2 regions of the Cytobacillus kochii genome follow, and region 2 is predicted to be linked to the other one. Evidence: a T-box and tRNA genes for the amino acid it is inferred to sense, from the RefSeq annotation. Region 2 holds a T-box; the other holds one or more tRNA genes.
What was found. A T-box is a leader RNA that pairs with one kind of tRNA and senses whether it is charged. The one in region 2 lies ahead of alaS (alanine--tRNA ligase), so its partner is inferred to be a tRNA-Ala.
Positions count from the first base shown of each region.

Region 1: it has a tRNA-Ala gene. The T-box ahead of alaS (alanine--tRNA ligase) is inferred to sense a tRNA for this amino acid. The anticodon was not compared.

Region 1 covers NZ_CP085254.1:9,149-15,167, forward strand. Annotated here, with positions in the region: rRNA gene LG276_RS00040 (16S ribosomal RNA) at 99-1,647, shown strand; tRNA gene LG276_RS00045 (tRNA-Ile) at 1,747-1,823, shown strand; tRNA gene LG276_RS00050 (tRNA-Ala) at 1,839-1,914, shown strand; rRNA gene LG276_RS00055 (23S ribosomal RNA) at 2,065-4,997, shown strand; rRNA gene rrf (5S ribosomal RNA) at 5,073-5,189, shown strand; gene LG276_RS00065 (YaaC family protein) at 5,268-6,019, opposite strand, start outside.
Region 2 covers NZ_CP085254.1:3,217,601-3,223,619, reverse strand. Annotated here, with positions in the region: gene LG276_RS16525 (ATP-dependent RecD-like DNA helicase) at 1-68, shown strand, start outside; gene LG276_RS16520 (PRC-barrel domain-containing protein) at 200-670, shown strand; gene LG276_RS16515 (hypothetical protein) at 690-881, shown strand; gene LG276_RS16510 (DUF3918 family protein) at 907-1,038, shown strand; gene LG276_RS16505 (AI-2E family transporter) at 1,191-2,267, shown strand; T-box leader at 2,357-2,563, shown strand; gene alaS (alanine--tRNA ligase) at 2,618-5,251, shown strand; gene LG276_RS16495 (IreB family regulatory phosphoprotein) at 5,414-5,680, shown strand; gene ruvX (Holliday junction resolvase RuvX) at 5,682-6,019, shown strand, end outside.

The DNA of each region.
Region 1 (6,019 bases), 1.4 Mb from region 2:
TTGAAAACTGAACGAACGTAAAACGTCAAGCGTAATTCTAAAAAAGCTGATTTATCAGCAACAAAGCACCATAGGTGCAAATGAGCTAATCAAACACTTTATTGGAGAGTTTGATCCTGGCTCAGGACGAACGCTGGCGGCGTGCCTAATACATGCAAGTCGAGCGAATCTGAGGGAGCTTGCTCCCAAAGATTAGCGGCGGACGGGTGAGTAACACGTGGGCAACCTGCCTGTAAGACTGGGATAACTCCGGGAAACCGGGGCTAATACCGGATAATATCTATTTATACATATAATTAGATTGAAAGATGGTTCTGCTATCACTTACAGATGGGCCCGCGGCGCATTAGCTAGTTGGTGAGGTAACGGCTCACCAAGGCGACGATGCGTAGCCGACCTGAGAGGGTGATCGGCCACACTGGGACTGAGACACGGCCCAGACTCCTACGGGAGGCAGCAGTAGGGAATCTTCCGCAATGGACGAAAGTCTGACGGAGCAACGCCGCGTGAGTGATGAAGGTTTTCGGATCGTAAAACTCTGTTGTTAGGGAAGAACAAGTACCGGAGTAACTGCCGGTACCTTGACGGTACCTAACCAGAAAGCCACGGCTAACTACGTGCCAGCAGCCGCGGTAATACGTAGGTGGCAAGCGTTGTCCGGAATTATTGGGCGTAAAGCGCGCGCAGGCGGTTCCTTAAGTCTGATGTGAAAGCCCACGGCTCAACCGTGGAGGGTCATTGGAAACTGGGGAACTTGAGTGCAGAAGAGGAAAGTGGAATTCCAAGTGTAGCGGTGAAATGCGTAGAGATTTGGAGGAACACCAGTGGCGAAGGCGACTTTCTGGTCTGTAACTGACGCTGAGGCGCGAAAGCGTGGGGAGCAAACAGGATTAGATACCCTGGTAGTCCACGCCGTAAACGATGAGTGCTAAGTGTTAGAGGGTTTCCGCCCTTTAGTGCTGCAGCAAACGCATTAAGCACTCCGCCTGGGGAGTACGACCGCAAGGTTGAAACTCAAAGGAATTGACGGGGGCCCGCACAAGCGGTGGAGCATGTGGTTTAATTCGAAGCAACGCGAAGAACCTTACCAGGTCTTGACATCCTCTGACAATCCTAGAGATAGGACTTTCCCCTTCGGGGGACAGAGTGACAGGTGGTGCATGGTTGTCGTCAGCTCGTGTCGTGAGATGTTGGGTTAAGTCCCGCAACGAGCGCAACCCTTGATCTTAGTTGCCAGCATTCAGTTGGGCACTCTAAGGTGACTGCCGGTGACAAACCGGAGGAAGGTGGGGATGACGTCAAATCATCATGCCCCTTATGACCTGGGCTACACACGTGCTACAATGGATGGTACAAAGGGCTGCAAGACCGCGAGGTTTAGCCAATCCCATAAAACCATTCTCAGTTCGGATTGTAGGCTGCAACTCGCCTACATGAAGCCGGAATCGCTAGTAATCGCGGATCAGCATGCCGCGGTGAATACGTTCCCGGGCCTTGTACACACCGCCCGTCACACCACGAGAGTTTGTAACACCCGAAGTCGGTGGGGTAACCTTTTGGAGCCAGCCGCCTAAGGTGGGACAGATGATTGGGGTGAAGTCGTAACAAGGTAGCCGTATCGGAAGGTGCGGCTGGATCACCTCCTTTCTAAGGAATATACGGAATTAACTTGATGTTAGACTGTTCGTTCAGTTTTGAGAGTGCAATCTCTTTGATATGATTAAATACTTTACCGTGAAGTTATGTGGGCCTATAGCTCAGCTGGTTAGAGCGCACGCCTGATAAGCGTGAGGTCGATGGTTCGAGTCCATTTAGGCCCACCATTTTAACTTTAATACGGGGCCTTAGCTCAGCTGGGAGAGCGCCTGCTTTGCACGCAGGAGGTCAGCGGTTCGATCCCGCTAGGCTCCACCAACAAATCGTTCTTTGAAAACTAGATAATGTAATGAAGAAGATTACCGAGTAATCGCCACCTTAGTTATTTTCTCTCTATATAATAGAGTAGAGATACTAAACTTTTTTAAAAACACAACCGTGAGGGAAGCGAAAGCAACCCAAACATATGGTTAAGTTAATAAGGGCGCACGGTGAATGCCTTGGCACTAGGAGCCGATGAAGGACGGGACTAACACCGATATGCTTCGGGGAGCTGTAAGTAAGCTTTGATCCGGAGATTTCCGAATGGGGAAACCCCCTATCCGTTATGGGATAGGATCCATACCTGAATACATAGGGTATGGAAGGCAGACCCGGGGAACTGAAACATCTAAGTACCCGGAGGAAGAGAAAGCAAACGCGATTCCCTGAGTAGCGGCGAGCGAAACGGGATTAGCCCAAACCAAGAGGCTTGCCTCTTGGGGTTGTAGGACATTCTATACGGAGTTACAAAGGAACGAGATAGACGAAGAGGTCTGGAAAGGCCCGCCATAGGAGGTAAAAGCCCTGTAGTTGAAACTTCGTTCCCTCCAGAGTGGATCCTGAGTACGGCGGGACACGAGAAATCCCGTCGGAAGCAGGGAGGACCATCTCCCAAGGCTAAATACTCCCTAGTGACCGATAGTGAACCAGTACCGTGAGGGAAAGGTGAAAAGCACCCCGGAAGGGGAGTGAAAGAGATCCTGAAACCGTGTGCCTACAAGTAGTTAGAGCCCGTTAATGGGTGATAGCGTGCCTTTTGTAGAATGAACCGGCGAGTTACGATTACATGCGAGGTTAAGTTGGACAGACGGAGCCGTAGCGAAAGCGAGTCTGAATAGGGCGAATGAGTATGTGGTCGTAGACCCGAAACCAGGTGATCTACCCATGTCCAGGGTGAAGTCCAGGTAACACTGGATGGAGGCCCGAACCCACGTACGTTGAAAAGTGCGGGGATGAGGTGTGGGTAGCGGAGAAATTCCAATCGAACTTGGAGATAGCTGGTTCTCTCCGAAATAGCTTTAGGGCTAGCCTCATGCGTAAGAATCTTGGAGGTAGAGCACTGTTTGGACTAGGGGCCCTCATCGGGTTACCGAATTCAGACAAACTCCGAATGCCAAAGATTTATCCATGGGAGTCAGACTGCGAGTGATAAGATCCGTAGTCAAGAGGGAAACAGCCCAGACCACCAGCTAAGGTCCCAAAGTATACGTTAAGTGGAAAAGGATGTGGAGTTGCTTAGACAACCAGGATGTTGGCTTAGAAGCAGCCACCATTTAAAGAGTGCGTAATAGCTCACTGGTCGAGTGACTCCGCGCCGAAAATGTACCGGGGCTAAACGTATCACCGAAGCTGTGGATTGAACATCGTTGATGTTCAGTGGTAGGAGAGCGTTCTAAGGGCGTTGAAGCTAGACCGTAAGGACTGGTGGAGCGCTTAGAAGTGAGAATGCCGGTATGAGTAGCGAAAGATGGGTGAGAATCCCATCCACCGAATGCCTAAGGTTTCCTGAGGAAGGCTCGTCCGCTCAGGGTTAGTCGGGACCTAAGCCGAGGCTGAAAAGCGTAGGCGATGGACAACAGGTTGATATTCCTGTACCACCGTATTCTGTTTGAGTGATGGGGGGACGCAGGAGGATAGGGTAAGCGCACGATTGGATGTGCGTCTAAGCAGTTAGAGGGACCATGAGGCAAATCCCATGGTCATATACCTTGAGCTGTGATAGCGAGGGAAATTTAGTACCGAAGTTCTTGATTCCACACTGCCAAGAAAAGCCTCTAGCGAGGAATAAGGTGCCCGTACCGCAAACCGACACAGGTAGGCGAGGAGAGAATCCTAAGGTGAGCGAGAGAACTCTCGTTAAGGAACTCGGCAAAATGACCCCGTAACTTCGGGAGAAGGGGTGCTCATTAGGGTGTTAAAGCCTTGATGAGCCGCAGTGAATAGGCCCAGGCGACTGTTTAGCAAAAACACAGGTCTCTGCGAAGCCGCAAGGCGAAGTATAGGGGCTGACGCCTGCCCGGTGCTGGAAGGTTAAGAGGAGAGGTTAGCTCACGCGAAGCTTTGAATCGAAGCCCCAGTAAACGGCGGCCGTAACTATAACGGTCCTAAGGTAGCGAAATTCCTTGTCGGGTAAGTTCCGACCCGCACGAAAGGCGTAACGATCTGGGCACTGTCTCAACGAGAGACTCGGTGAAATTATAGTACCTGTGAAGATGCAGGTTACCCGCGACAGGACGGAAAGACCCCGTGGAGCTTTACTGTAGCCTGATATTGAATTTTGGTACAGCTTGTACAGGATAGGTAGGAGCCTTAGAAGCCGGAGCGCTAGCTTCGGTGGAGGCGTCGGTGGGATACTACCCTGGCTGTATTGAAATTCTAACCCACATCCCTTATCGGGATGGGAGACAGTGTCAGGTGGGCAGTTTGACTGGGGCGGTCGCCTCCTAAAGAGTAACGGAGGCGCCCAAAGGTTCCCTCAGAATGGTTGGAAATCATTCGTAGAGTGTAAAGGCACAAGGGAGCTTGACTGCGAGACCTACAAGTCGAGCAGGGACGAAAGTCGGGCTTAGTGATCCGGTGGTTCCGCATGGAAGGGCCATCGCTCAACGGATAAAAGCTACCCCGGGGATAACAGGCTTATCTCCCCCAAGAGTCCACATCGACGGGGAGGTTTGGCACCTCGATGTCGGCTCATCGCATCCTGGGGCTGTAGTCGGTCCCAAGGGTTGGGCTGTTCGCCCATTAAAGCGGTACGCGAGCTGGGTTCAGAACGTCGTGAGACAGTTCGGTCCCTATCCGTCGTGGGCGCAGGAAATTTGAGAGGAGCTGTCCTTAGTACGAGAGGACCGGGATGGACGCACCGCTGGTGTACCAGTTGTCTTGCCAAAGGCATCGCTGGGTAGCTATGTGCGGAAGGGATAAGTGCTGAAAGCATCTAAGCATGAAGCCCCCCTCGAGATGAGATTTCCCATAGCGCAAGCTAGTAAGATCCCTGAAAGATGATCAGGTTGATAGGTTAGAGGTGGAAGTGTGGCGACACATGTAGCTGACTAATACTAATCGATCGAGGACTTAACCAAACAGGCGATTACTCAATAAATATCTTCTTCAACATTACCTAGTTTTGAGGGAACGATTCCCTTACAATTTCATAGTCCGGTGGCGATAGCGAGAAGGTCACACCCGTTCCCATACCGAACACGGAAGTTAAGCTTCTCAGCGCCGATGGTAGTTAGGGGCTGTCCCCTTGTGAGAGTAGGACGTTGCCGGGCAAGATAAAAGAGCACATCATTTGTATGTGCTCTTTTTTTGTGATTATTATTTTTTTTATTTCCAATGTGAATCTTCTATCATCTCTTTTTATTTCCTTGGCAATGAAAATTTCTTGAATCAAGAAAATTATAAATGAGAAATGGGCTTTTCTGTTCTGTCAAATCGAGGAACTGATGGATAAATGGATAATCATTATTTGTCATTAACTTAATGCATTCATTCCACCATTCTGTTTCATATCTGGCAATCATGCTTAAATTATAGAGTACTAAGTAATGGGAAAATAATTCTGGATAATCACTTAATGGACTTCTTTCGATAGGTAATGAATAATTTTTATTTACAATATTATATTTGAAATATCGATTGATCTCTTTGTTTTGAGGGAATTTTATATGTTCCTTCGTATAGAGAATATCTGTTCCATCCACTTGTAGTTTTTCGGAAAGAAAAGTAGAAAATCTCGATTCAGTCATATGATAATGATTAAGAATGGTTATTGGGACAAAGAAGTCATCTTTTTCTTTTTTTATATCAATAAATGTTTGTTCTTTTTGGATAGATTGAAACATTATTTCCATCTCTGGGATTTGTCTCAATAAATCAACCATATAAAATTTGTCACCTTCTAGATGTTTCATATGGAACATTTTTTCTGCCATATATGGAAATAAGCCACTCTTTTGTAGTTTCACTTCATCTTTTAAAAAGAGGTATTGCTGCTTTTTCTTTTTTCTTGTCGAAACTCCATGAGCCAGTACGGAGGTCGTATCTGGATAAAGAGGGTCAATAGTTAAAATACATGCTTTTATTAGATGAACTAGGCCGT
Region 2 (6,019 bases):
TGATGAAAGTCGACCCGTTGATAGGAATGGAAAATATCACACCTTATGATTTTTTAGAGGCTGATTAGACTAAGATGAGAGATTTTTCTCATCTTATTTTTTTACCTATATACATAAAACAAATTGCCAACCTGGAAAAAGAATGACCCGCACCATCTTTGAACAAAATAACAATGTTCAAAGAAGGTGGGAGTAACTTTTGCGAACATTTTCCTTATTAAGAGGCTTGTCGGTAATCGTGTTGAATAACGGTAGGGCAATAGGTGAAGTGAATGATCTCTTCATCTCACCCGAAGGATTAGTAAAGGGACTATGGGTGAAGAACCACTCATTTATTCGCAAATCCTTTTTTCTAGATATTAAAGATGTGTACTCATTTGGTTGGGATGGTGTGATGATTGAAAGTTGTGCTGTATTAACAGCTATACCAAAGCATAGTAATTTTACAATTGCTAATGAAAATCGTCTGGCTGGCCGAATGATGATGACAAGAGAGGGCGATCGCTTAGGACTTCTTCAAGATGTATATTTCAATGAAGAAATGGGCACAATCGTAGGGTATGAACTATCAGATGGCTTCTTTTCTGATGTACTTGAAGGAAAGAAAGTAGTTAAAGCTAGTTGCGCACCAGCGATTGGAAAGGATGCCATTATTGTAAATGTAGAATAAGGTAGGTGTCCTTTCCATGATGCTTCAATGTCCTAATTGTCAAAGCAAAGATGTCGGTAAGATTGGCATAAATCAATATTACTGTTGGAATTGCTTTATCGAACTCTCATTGTCTAAAGGAATGATCCACACTCACCAAGTGGAAGAAGATGGGTCTTTAAGTTCTTTAGATGACTTATTTGATGAAGAAGAGCGTCGTTTTTCTTCATAAAAATTCTTATGAGAGGTGTCATATGATGAATAAAATGTTAACCTCAGCAGCTGTCATAGGCGCAGGTGTAGCCGCATATAGCTATATGCAGAAAAATAACATCGTCTCAAAAAGGGATATGAAAAAGATACAAAGAAAAGTAATGAAAATGTTTTAAATGTATATGGCGTCCTCAATCAAACGATTGGGGACGTTTTTCGTACAGATAATTGAGCTATGTCAATAAATGTATCCACTCCGCCCCATGTTTTAACTTGTATGTATAATTCATATGCTCTCTTCTCAAGATAGTAAAGGGAGGCGTAGTGTATGGACGTTCGTATGAAATGGTTGTACCGTTTAGGCTTTGTTTTGCTTGTTCTCATTTTACTTTTTATCTTTTTCCAATTAAAAGAATTATGGCTCCCTCTTTTAAAATTACTGCTTGTTGTGCTGATCCCGTTTTTACTTGGGGCATTTTTTACTTATCTCTTACACCCTATTGTTGAAAAGTTACATCAAACGGGTATGCACAGAGGATTAGCAGCTTTAGGAATATATTTATTATTTTTTGGTGGTGTTGGCTACGGATTGTATAAAGGGATTCCTGCTTTTATTCATCAATTAAATGATTTAGTTGATCATGCGCCAGAGTTTGCCGAGCAATATCGCTCTTTTATTGCTTTGATTCAAGAACGCACATCTGAATGGCCGGAAACCTTACAATTACGTGTTGAGGATGGGATTAACGATATTGAAGCAGCATTAGATAAATTATTAACAAAGGCAATCAATATATTGCTCGAGATTCTTAATTATGCTTTGATCATCGCCATTATCCCATTTATCTCCTTTTACCTTTTAAAAGATTATACGGATGTAAAAAAAGCAGTCTGGTACTTAACACCAAGAAGATGGCGAAAAGAGGCTGTTTTGTTTATAAGAGATGTTGATAAGTCGCTCGGAGGTTATATTCGTGGGCAGCTCCTTGTATGTTTAGTAATCGGGGTGATTTCAGCTACTTTATTTTGGGTGTTCGGTATGAAGTATCCATTATTACTTGGTTTTATCATTGCAATAACCAATATTATTCCGTATTTTGGTCCAATTATTGGTGCAGTCCCAGCGGTGATTATTGCAGCGACCCTATCAGTCAAAATGGTGATTATCACATTAATTATTATTGTCGTATTACAATTTGTGGAAGGGAATATTTTATCTCCTTTAATTGTAGGGAAAAGTCTACATATGCACCCCCTTATTATTATGCTTTCATTACTAGCTGGTGGAGAAGCTGGCGGTATCATTGGTTTAATTATGGCTGTTCCGATTTTGGCGATCCTAAAAATTAGTCTTATACATGCACGTAAACTGTTAATGAACCGACAGAGGACAGATAAGGTATAGTTTCAGCTGAATTTGTTGATACTGTTAGACATTGATATTGACAAAGGAGCAAAAAACTAGCTATAATTCGACTATATCTATTTAAATAATGTAAGATGTTGATGGAAGAAGTATGTTATAGCCCATTCGAAAGAGAGGAAATTCCATGGCTGAGAGAATTTCTCGATGAAGGATAACAGAAAGCTAATCCGGAGTGCAGTTAACTACTGCCGTTCACCGCGTTAAGGTGCTTTGAGAGGTGAGAGTTTTCTTTCACAATCAGGGTGGTACCGCGAGCTTAAGTTCTCGTCCCTGTATTGGGGATGAGGGCTTTTTTTTATGGTTACATAAATTTTTTAGGAGGTTTTTTTATGAAACATTTAACTGGTGCAGAAATTAGACAAATGTTTTTAGATTTTTTTAAAGAAAAAGGTCACGCAGTGGAACCAAGTGCTTCTTTAGTACCGCATGAAGATCCATCACTATTATGGATTAATAGTGGTGTAGCTACATTGAAGAAATATTTTGATGGTCGAGTGATTCCCGAAAATCCAAGGATCGTTAATGCACAAAAATCAATACGTACAAATGATATCGAAAATGTTGGGAAGACAGCACGTCACCATACATTCTTTGAAATGCTTGGGAATTTTTCTATCGGTGACTATTTTAAAGAAGAAGCGATTCTATATGCTTGGGAATTCTTGACGAGTCCAAAATGGATTGGTTTTGAAGAAGACAAATTATCTGTGACAATCCACCCTGAGGACGATGAAGCGTACCAATTATGGAGAGAAAAAGTAGGTGTACCAGAAGAACGAATTATTCGTTTGGAAGGGAATTTCTGGGATATTGGTGAAGGGCCAAGTGGGCCGAACACAGAAATTTTCTATGATAGAGGAGAAGAGTATGGTAACGATTTAAATGATCCTGAGCTCTATCCTGGGGGAGAGAACGAACGTTATTTGGAAGTATGGAACCTTGTATTTTCTGAGTTTAACCATAATCCAGATGGAACATATACTCCACTACCAAAGAAAAATATTGATACGGGCATGGGCTTAGAGCGTATGGCTTCAGTTGTGCAAAATGTAAAGACGAACTTTGACACAGATCTATTTATGCCAATCATTAAAGGAACAGAAGATATTTCTGCTGAGAAATATGGGAAAACTGCGGAACAAGATGTCGCATTTAAAGTGATTGCTGACCATATTCGTACAGTAGCATTTGCGATTGGTGATGGCGCTCTTCCATCAAATGAAGGTAGAGGATATGTCCTTAGACGATTATTACGTCGCGCGGTTCGTTATGCGAAACAAATCAATATTCATCGTCCGTTCATGTTTGAGTTAGTACCTGTGGTTGCAGAAATAATGGTTGATTATTATCCACAAGTAAAAGAAAAAACAGCTTTTATTCAAAAAGTCATAAAAAACGAAGAAGAACGCTTCCATGAAACGTTACACGAGGGTTTAGCTATTCTTTCAGAAGTAATGAAAAAAGAAAAAGCTAATGGACATACTGTAATCGATGGAAAAGATGTTTTCCGTCTTTATGATACGTATGGTTTCCCTGTTGAATTAACAGAGGAGTACGCAGAAGAAGAAGGGATGAGCATCGACCATGATGGCTTTGAAAAAGAGATGGAAAACCAGCGTGATCGCGCTCGAGCTGCTCGTCAAGATATAGATAGTATGCAAGTCCAGGATAGTGTCCTAGGTGAAATTACGGTAGAAAGTCAGTTTGTTGGGTATGAACAGTTGACGATCGATACTGAAGTAGCTTCAATTGTAAGTGGTGGAGAGCTAGTAGACCAAGCTGGTCAAGGCGAAGAGGTTCAATTAATATTGACAGCTACTCCTTTCTATGCTGAAAGTGGTGGACAAATCGCTGATAAGGGAACGCTAACAGCGAGTGGCGTGAGGGTTGAAATAAAAGATGTTCAAAAAGCTCCAAATGGACAAAACCTCCATCGTGCAGTTATCACTGAAGGAGAATTAAAAGCTCATTCATCGGTTAAAGCAACTGTGGATTATTTTAATCGTAATAAAATCGTAAAAAATCATACTGCGACACATCTTCTTCACCAAGCATTGAAAGATGTATTAGGTACGCATGTAAATCAAGCTGGTTCTCTCGTTGAACCAGATCGACTAAGATTCGACTTTTCTCACTTTGGACAAGTAACAGGAGATGAGTTAGAGAAAATCGAAACCATTGTTAACGAGAAGATTTGGAATAGCTTAAATGTGCAAATTGACCTGAAAGATATTGAAGAAGCAAAAGCAATGGGAGCAATGGCTTTATTTGGTGAAAAGTATGGGAAAATTGTACGAGTTGTTCAAATCGGCGATTATTCATTAGAACTTTGTGGTGGTTGTCATGTGGCGAATACTGCAGTCATTGGTTTGTTCAAAATCCAATCTGAAAGCGGGATTGGTGCAGGCACGAGAAGAATTGAAGCGGTCACAGGTGAAGGTGCTTATAAGTTGATGACAGAGCAAATCTCTGTTCTAAAAGAGGCTGGAGCTAAATTAAAATCAAATATAAAAGATGTACCAGTAAAAATTGACAGCTTACATGCAGAAATCAAGCAATTACAAAGAGAAAATGAATCATTAGCAACTAAATTGGGTAATATTGAAGCTGGAAGCTTGATTGACCAAGTGAAAGAAGTGAACGGTGTAAAAGTATTAGCTGCAAAAGTTCAGGCGACAGACATGAACCACTTGCGTAATATGGCAGATGAATTAAAACAAAAGCTTGCTTCAGCAGTGGTTGTACTTGGTAGTGCGAATGAAGGAAAAGTGAATTTAATTGCCGGTGTGACAGATGATTTGATTAAAAGTGGTTATCATGCGGGTAAATTAATTAAGGAAGTGGCTACTCGCTGTGGAGGCGGTGGCGGTGGACGTCCAGATATGGCACAAGCTGGTGGAAAAGACCCAGCAAAATTAGAGGGAGCGTTACAATTTGTAGAGGAATGGGTAAAATCCGTTTGATTCCCGAATAGTTTAGTGTAGAATGTAGGTAAACAAAAGCGAATCATAAAAAGAAGAGGTTACATAACACCTCTTCTTAATGAAACTTGGTGTAGCTATCCATCCTTCTCTTTTTGAATAGGTAGCTTAATCGCTTAAGAACAGAATAGTGAGGTGTAGCAATTGAGCTCATTTGACAAAACGATGAGATTTAATTTTCCTGAGGAACCATTTGAACAAGATGTCAATAAAGTATTGTTCCATGTTCACGATGCTCTGCAGGAAAAAGGGTATAATCCTATTAATCAAATTGTAGGTTACCTGCTTTCTGGAGACCCTGCCTACATACCCCGTCACAAAGATGCAAGGAATGTGATTCGCAAGTTAGAACGGGATGAAATTATTGAAGAACTTGTGAAGTCGTATTTAAAACAGCAACGAGAGGGATAATATGCGTACAATGGGATTAGATGTCGGCTCAAAAACTGTCGGCGTGGCTGTTAGTGATGGTCTTGGTTGGACAGCCCAAGGCATCGAAACAGTGAAAATAAATGAGGAACAGAATCAGTACGGATTTAAACGTATTGGTGAGCTGCTCAAAGAATATGAAGTAACAAAAGTTGTTGTTGGCATTCCTAAGAACATGAATGGTACAATAGGGCCTAGAGGTGAAGCGAGTCAGTTCTATGGCAATGAACTTAACAAACGTTTCGGTGTTGAGGTTATTTATTGGGACGAGCGTCTCACTACAATCGCTGCAGAGAGAGTCCTACTTGATGCAGATGTCAG